DNA from 2 places in the Tissierella carlieri genome. Region 1 is predicted to be linked to the other one. Evidence: riboswitches for the same ligand, from Rfam matches in the RefSeq annotation. Region 1 holds a riboswitch; the other holds the start of a gene.
What was found. A riboswitch is a leader RNA that binds a small molecule or an ion and turns the genes downstream of it on or off. The one in region 1 is predicted to bind cyclic di-GMP.
Positions count from the first base shown of each region.

Region 2: it holds a riboswitch for cyclic di-GMP, as region 1 does, so the genes downstream of both, KQI38_RS18700 (transglutaminase-like domain-containing protein) here and KQI38_RS06895 (transglutaminase-like domain-containing protein) in region 1, are expected to answer to the same signal.

Region 1 covers NZ_JAHLOH010000025.1:31,610-35,909, forward strand. The annotation lists gene KQI38_RS06885 (TasA family protein) at 1-425, shown strand, start outside; gene KQI38_RS06890 (hypothetical protein) at 483-1,349, shown strand; cyclic di-GMP riboswitch class I at 1,540-1,614, shown strand; gene KQI38_RS06895 (transglutaminase-like domain-containing protein) at 1,627-2,412, shown strand; gene KQI38_RS06900 (CtsR family transcriptional regulator) at 2,514-2,975, shown strand; gene KQI38_RS06905 (UvrB/UvrC motif-containing protein) at 2,988-3,494, shown strand; gene KQI38_RS06910 (protein arginine kinase) at 3,500-4,300, shown strand, end outside.
Region 2 covers NZ_JAHLOH010000051.1:3,039-7,338, forward strand. The annotation lists gene KQI38_RS18695 (ABC transporter permease) at 1-1,200, shown strand, start outside; gene KQI38_RS18700 (transglutaminase-like domain-containing protein) at 1,250-2,038, opposite strand; cyclic di-GMP riboswitch class I at 2,052-2,136, opposite strand; gene KQI38_RS18705 (collagen binding domain-containing protein) at 2,331-4,300, opposite strand, start outside.

The sequences.
Region 1 (4,300 bases):
CAGTTGATATTAATTTAATTGATGAGTTTCCAGAGAATGGTATAGAAAATGTGAATCCAGGAGATACACATTCTAAGGTAGTGCGTGTTGAGAATATTGGTTCAAAAAGAGCATATATAAGAGTTAAATTAACTCCTGAATTTAATCCGGAATTACCAGTTGATGTTGTAGAATACACAATATTATCTGATTGGATTGACGGTGGAGATGGATGGTATTATTATAAAAATATAGTACAGCCAGGAGCTGCTACATCAAATGTAATAGAAGAAGTAAAATTTAAAGGCAGAGAAATGGGGAATGAATATCAAGATGCTACATTTACATTAACAGTAGAAGCTGAAGCAATTCAAGCAACTAATGGTGCAATCAATGACCAATGGGGCATTAACCCAGTTGATCTAGGTCTAGAAGTATTACCATAATATAATCTAAGGAAGGCATATGCCTTCCTTAGAAATACCTCGTAAGGAGGGTAGGATATGAGGAGATTTTTATCTAAAACATTTATCTTTATAGGAGTTCTTTCCTTAGTTCTAGGAACTTTAAATTCATTTGGTCGTAGTATTTCTTATGCTGAAGACTTGGAGCTAATAGGAACTGATTTAGGATTGGAGATAATACCAACTAGTACAAAATTGTTTGATTTAAATAGATTAAATCCAGGTGATACAAAAGAGGCCAAGATCACTATAAAAAATAATTACAGATCGTCATTTTATCTATATATGAGGGCGGAAAGAATGAGTCCAATTCCAGAAGAAGGAGATATAGATTTATTTGAACAATTAAATTTGACAGTGTATCTTCATGGGAATATAGTTTACTCTGGATCGATGAAAGATTTTGCTACTTCTAGTATCAGTTTAGGAGTATTTAATCCTAATGATATTAAGGATTTAAATGCGGCAGTTTATTTACCGGGACCAGAAACAGGTAATGAATTTCAGGGTGCGGGAGTAGAGGTAAAGTGGATTTTTATAGCTGAATCTGATGTTCCAACAGAAGAACCAGAAGAACCAGAAGAACCAGAAGAACCAGAAAAACCAGAAGAACCAGAAGAACCAGAAAAACCAGAGGAATCAGAGGAATTTGAGGAACAGGAAGAAATAATAGAAGATAGGATTCCGGAAACAATACCAGAAGAAAATGAGGAAGAAATAATAGGAGAGAAAATTCCAGAAGTTGCACCTAAAATAATTGAAGAGGAAGAAATAATAGAAGAGAAAATTCCACAATCAGTTTTGAAAATGCCAAGAACTGGTGAAATTCCATCTAGCTTATTCTACGGTGCAGGAATGTTATTTTTATTCATAGGAGTTCAGATGGGATTTAAGAGGAAAAAATAGCTGGAAACTAATCTTCCAGCTATTTTGTTTATATAGGCATCTAAGATGTGTATATTTAAATAAAATAGAATTAAATTATTACAAAAAATTAACTTTTAAACCTTGGAATTAATATGTTAGAATTATGTTAACTTAATATTCAAATTATATGACAAGTACAAAAGTGTAAGAATATCTTTTGTAAACTGTCAAGCGATAAAGGCAAACTTGAGGAAACTCAAGGACGCAAAGCTATAGGGCCTAAAGAAGGCAGCCAGCTACCGAAAGGAGAGTTTAAATGAAAAGAAGATATTTTTCCATAATATATATACTTGTTTTTCTATTTGCTTTTGCAGGACAAGCTATTGGGGAATCTCTATATACAATATCGGCTTTAGATGACAATCTTGTTAAAGTTGAAAGTTTAAAAGAGGATAAAGGTATGAGAATTATGGTTGAAAAAGAAAGTGAAAAGTACTATTATAGTCTAAATAAAACAGTTGAAATAATTCCTCTACAATTAGGAAAAGGAACATATACAATAAAAATATTGCAAAATACATCTGGAGATAAATATAAGGTAGTTCAAAAACAGGATATAAATGTTATAAATAATAATTTAAGTGAAATATATTTGGCTTCTACACAACCAGTTTATTGGGATGATAAGGAAAAAGTAATAGAATTGGCCCAAAATCTAACTAAGGGAAAAAACACAGATAAGGAAAAAATAGAATCTATTTATAAATATATTGTAAATAATATAAAATATGATTATAATAAAATTAAGGGATTATCAAATGATTACGTACCAGAAATCGATAAGGTATTAGATGATAAATCTGGAATATGTTATGATTATGCAGCTCTTTTTGCGGGTATGCTAAGATCCCTTGGAATACCAACTAAACTAGTAAAAGGATATAAGAGTGATTTAAAAGAATATCATGCTTGGAATCAGGTGTTCTTAGATGGGAAGTGGGTTGTTATAGATACCACATATGATGCTGCTTTGAAAAAAGATAATGTAAAGATTAGTATGATTAAAGATGCTATTGAGTATAATAATGTAAGAGAATATTAGTATAATAAAATTTTATTTGCTCTTAAAGATGAGAAAAATCCAGCAGAGCAAATATTTTTGACAAGAAGGACAAAGAAAGTCAAAGTCAAAGGAGGATTTATATGCCTGGCCTAAGTAATATGATAGAGAGATTTATTAAATCTATGATAGAGATGGCGGAAGATAGTACAATAGAAATACAGAGGAATGAATTAGCTGAAAGGTTTGATTGTGCACCTTCCCAGATAAATTATGTATTAACCACCAGATTTACCCCTTATAAAGGCTATTATATTGAGAGTAGAAGGGGTGGAGGTGGGTATATTAAGATTATAAAAGTAGGAATAGATGAAAATGAAGATATTAATACTATTATAGTTGACATTATTGGTGAATCAATTACAAAAAATAAAGCATATCATATAATTGATGGACTAATTGAAGAAGGATTTATTAGCGAGAGAGAAGGCGATATTATGAAAGCTGCAATAGGAGATAGGGCTTTAAATAAAGAAGATGTAAATAATCGTAATAAATTAAGAGCTGATGTTTTAAAAAACATTTTGCTTATTCTTGTTAAATAGGAGGTGTTATTCTTGTTATGTCAGGCCTGTGAAAAAAACAATGCAACTATTCATTTTACTAAAATAATCAATGGTAGTATAGAAGAAATGCATCTATGTGATTCTTGTGCTAAGAAAAATAACGATTTAGATTTTGAGTTTCCTTTCTCTTTTCAAAAGATTTTTACTGGGCTTATAGGGTCAATGCAGGAAGGGAAAGAAGAAATAAAGAATATCTCATGTCCGCAATGCGGTTTAACCTATAAAAAATTTATGGAAATAGGGAGATTTGGGTGTTCACAGTGTTATGAAACATTTAGGGAAGATGTTGATTCTTTATTGAAAGGAATACATGGACATAATGAACACAAAGGGAAAATACCTACCAAAATAAATAGCCAAACCATTCAAAAAAAGGCCATTGAATCTTTAAGGAATGAATTAGAAGAATCTATAGTTAAAGAAGATTTTGAAAGGGCTGCATTTTTAAGAGATGAGATAAAAAAATTAAAGAGTAAAATTGATGGTTTTGAGGGGTGAGAAATGTGGCAAAATGGCTAGATAGTGAAGGAAAAGAAGAGGATGTGGTAGTTAGTACTAGACTGCGAATTGCAAGAAATATGGCAAATTATAAATTCCCAGATTTTATGACTATGGATGAATCTGAGTATGTCACAGAAGAAGTATTAGGTGTTATGAAAAATAAAGAAGATATATATAGATTCTATAGGGTTAAAGACTTATCTGAGTTGGAAAGTTCCGTACTTGTTGAAGAGCATTTAATAAGTCCAAATCTTGCTCAGAGTACAAGAAATGGAAGTTTCCTTTTGAGAGGTGATGAAAAGGTCACTATAATGATTAATGAGGAAGATCATATTCGAATACAAGTATTGTTATATGGATTAAATATTGAAGAAGGCTGGCGAATTTGTTCAAATATAGATGATTCCTTAGAAGGAAACATTGAATATGCCTTTCACGAAAAATTTGGATATTTAACTTCTTGTCCGACTAATGTAGGAACTGGACTTAGAGCATCTGTAATGGTCCATCTTCCCTGTTTAGCAATGACAGGACACCTCAATACTATTATAGATGGGTTAAGTAAAATAGGTTTAACTGCAAGGGGGCTTTATGGTGAGGGTTCTAAAGCTCTAGGTCATCTTTTTCAGATATCTAATCAGACTACATTAGGAGAAAAAGAGGAAGATATTATTAAAAAGTTAAATAAGGTTATATTACAAATAGTATCGAGGGAAAGAAGTACTAGAGCATACATGATGGATAAGAGAAGTTTAGAATTAGAAGATAAAGTATTTAGATCCCTTGGAATTTTAAATTATAGT
Region 2 (4,300 bases), on a different contig from region 1:
AATTTCCTAAAAAATAAGGTATTTAAGGTTTCTACTATTATCCTATGTTTATTAGTAATAATCGGGCTTACTATACCAACTATAATGGATGCTTTTGGTAAACCAATTTTCGGTGATAAAAAGAAAGAAGAAATATCTTATACTGATTCTAAAATTAAATATGGGGTTTTAATTAAGAAAGATACAATTAAATTAGATGAGTTACAATCTCAATTGCCAGATAATGAATTAATCAACGTAAAAAATGAAGATGAGTTAAGTAATTTAGTTATATCAGATAATATAACTGCAGGATTTATAGTTAACAGCCCTACAAATTATGAATATCTAGTAAAAAATACTAGTATGGATGATGGGAATAGGTTTACATTTGAAAGCGCTTTATTAAATCTATTTAGAAATAAAACTTTTTCAGAAAAAGGTATAGATTATAATGAAGTCATGGAAGTTTATAATATACCTATGGAATATGAAACTACTGTCTTAGGTAAGGATGGTATGAAAAATTATTTATATACTTATATATTAATCTTTGGATTATATTTTGTTGTACTATTCTATGGTCAGTTGACAGCTACTTCAGTAGCTAGTGAAAAGAGCAATCGTACTATGGAAATCTTAGTAACTAGCACCAGTACAAAAAATCTTATATTCGGTAAGGTAATAGCTGGCGCTTTGGCTGGAATAATACAGTTCGGTGCTTTGATTTTGGTAGCTAGTATAACTTATAAATTAAATATCCAAGCTTGGGATAATAATTTAGACTTTATCTTTAACATTCCCGGAAATGTATTGGCTACATTTTCTATCTTTGGAATATTAGGATATCTTTTCTATCTATTTATCTATGGTGTCATTGGTGCCTTAGTATCTAGAACTGAAGATGTAGGTACAAGCTCAACACCGCTTACTATAGTATTTATTGTTGCTTTCTTTATCTCTATGATGGGTCTTACAAACCCAGATATGTATGCATTAAAAGTAGCTTCATTTATTCCATTTACATCCTTTATGGCAATGTTTGTAAGGGTATCTATGGGAAATGTATCAAGTTTACAAATAGTAACTTCTCTATTGATATTAGCTGTATCAACTATCATTACTGGAATATTTGGGGCTAAGATATATAGATTGGGTACTTTAATATACGGTAATCCTATAAAAATTACAAAGGCTATTAAGATGTTAAAGGATAAATAATATAATATCTAAAAAAGGGATCTTATCAATGATAAGTTCCCTTTTTATTTTAATATTCTTTTTCTATTTTATAATCTTTTTCATCTTTTATCATAGTAGTAGCTGCATTCCCTTTTTTAAGTCCAGCATCATACGTTGTATCTATATTAACCCATTCATTGTTATCTGCCAAATATACTTGGTTCCATGCATGATATTCTTTAATATCATTCTTACGTCCCATAACTAATTTAGTAGGCACTCCTACAGATCTAAGCATTCCTGCCAATAAAGATGCATAATCATAACATATTCCTGTTTGTGATTTCAATGTTTCATCTATTTTTGGTATATAATTGGAACTTAAATTACTTGCCTTATCATTATCATAGCTTATATTAGTTATGATATAGTTGTAAATAACTTCTACCTTTTCCTTATCATTTTTAGCGTTTTTAGTTAGTTCCTTTGCCTTTTTTATGGCATCCATATCGTTATTCCAATTGATCATTTGAATAGATTGTAAATATATTTCATTTGAATCTACTGATTTTAGTGCAATAGTTTCCTTTGCAATTTGCTTGAACTTATTTCCCCCTACACTTTCTAATACCAATATAGTGTATTCACCATTTCCAAGTTGTAAAGGTATAGTATCGTTTCCTTTTAATATATAATCATAGCTTGTACTGCCTTTGCTAACTCTTACTGCTCCAACCTTGCCATTATTATTGTTGATTTTTATTACTCCACTATTTATTTGGGATTTATCAATATAATCATCAGCTGCTTGAGCTACTGCTGAGAATAGTAATAAAGTGATAACTAGTAAGAGTATAATCCTATGTTTTTTGAACATAAAAAACTCTCCTTTCGGTAACTGGCTGCCATCTTATTTCTAAGGAAGGCCCTTTAGCTTTGCGTCTCTAGCTTTCACTAGATTTGCCTTTATCGGTGGAAAGCACCAATAAATTATATTTATTTTCTATAGTTTACCATATTATTTTATTTAAGTGAATAGGAATTTTGTCCTACTTATTTGAAATTTTTATATAATTTTATATCCATTATATACCCAAATTCCATTGTTTAAAACTAATGTTTATTACGTACAAAAAGCAGAGAATATGAATATTCTCTGCCTTAGTTTGTTATGCTATCTTTTTTCTTAGAATTATTCCTACTACTATGAAGAATAATCCTGCAAGATACATTAATATTGAATTAGCTTGCCCTGTCTTTGGTAAGGTTTCTTTTTCTATCCCACCTAATGGAGCTTCTACGTCTATTTCTATCAATTCCTCTGTTCCATCTGGATGTTTTATGACAAAGCTATCTTTACCCGTAAAACCTGGATTTGGAGTATATTTCCATTTGCCATCTTTATCAAACTCAACAATTCCACCTTTAGGAGGTGTAATAACTATTGGTATTTCAGGCTCCTCTGGTTCTGTTGGCTCCGTTGGATCTGTAGGCTCTGTTGGTTCAGTAGGTTCTGTTGGTTCTGTTGGTTTTTCTGGATCTACTGGTTTCTCAGGTTCAACAGGTTTCTCTGGATCCACTGGTGGTTTTGTTGGTGGTTCTGGATCTGTTGGTTTTTCTGGGTCCGGATCCACCGGCGGTTTTGGATCTATTGGTTTTTCTGGGTCTGGGTCTACTGGTGGTATATATCTGTTAGTTATTGTTAGACCATCTTCTGATATTGATTTTCTATATCCACTTGGTACTTTAACCTCGTCTATGGTATACTCGTATTCATTTCCATCAATATCCATCCTGTCTAATTCATCCCAAGTATATTCTGTTTTTCCGTCTTCTAATTTCACTGGTACACCAAACGGTTCACCATCTTTGTATAGCTGCAATTCTATAGTCGGCTTTATCCTTGGTCCGCCAATCCACACCTTTTTGCCTGTAACTGAAGTCTTAGTATAGATGTTCATTACCTTCAGACCAGATTCTGCCTTTTTATAATCTTCTGGTTCAAAGTCATTACCATCTTTATCTACTTCTTTTACACTAAAGATATATTTATTTCCCTTTTCATCCGTCTTTGTAAGACCAGTCCAAACTACTTCTGTTGTGCCATCTAGCAATTCTTTGATTTCAGAACCTGGCACTTCTGCAGCTTCTTCACTACCTATTTGTCTATATAGCTTGAACCATATTGTTGGTCTTGGGTTTTCTCCGCCGTCCCATTTCTTAATTGCTCTAGCACTTGCATCTGTAGGACTAACATAATGATTGGTTACCTCTAGACCATTCTCTGCTTTTACATAGTTTTCAGGGGAAGAATCTTCACCTTGTTCATTCACTTCTTTAACAGAGTAAATATATTGTGTACCGTCAATATTGGTTTTGTCTAAGTTTTCCCAAGTCACCTCTGTTATACCATTTGAAAGTTCTTTGATTCCTGCACCTAGTACTTCTACTGCTTCTTCAGTACCTATTTGTCTGTATAGTTTAAACCATGTTGTTGGTCTTGGATCTGCTCCGCCGTTCCATACTTTGGTTCCTTTTACTTCTATTTTTTCTTTGGTATTTTCAAAGCTTCCTACTGCAATATTCTCTTCGTTTTTATCATATGCCTTATTTACTACTATTTCCATTTCTTCTTCTGATCTAACATATCCATTTGGTGCTACTTCTTCTCTTAAATAGTAGGTTCTAAAAGGTAGGTTTCCTATAGTTAATATACCACTTTCAGTAGTATACTCTGCATCACCAAATTGAATTCTTTTGCCATTTAAATCGTACCATAGTGTAAATGTAGCTTCACTGCTAGTTATAACTTCGTTTTCCTCTGAATCTACTTTAGTGATCCTTAATGCTCCTCTATTTGGATCCCACTCTCCACCTGCATCAGAGAATTGTCTTACTTTTAGTTTTTCAACTGGTATGGTCTTTTTCTCAATACCTGTTCCAGCAAATTCTACATTATTGAATACTTCTCCATCTGTTTTTGTTACAATAGTTTTGTATCTTAGTATCAAGATATTTTCAACGTCTTTGACAAAGTCTATGGTTAGAACTGTTTCGTCAGCATCTGTATTTACATCAAGGTTATAATCTGTACCCTTGATTAATTTAACCTCAGTTGAACCTTCTAATCTAAAGATTT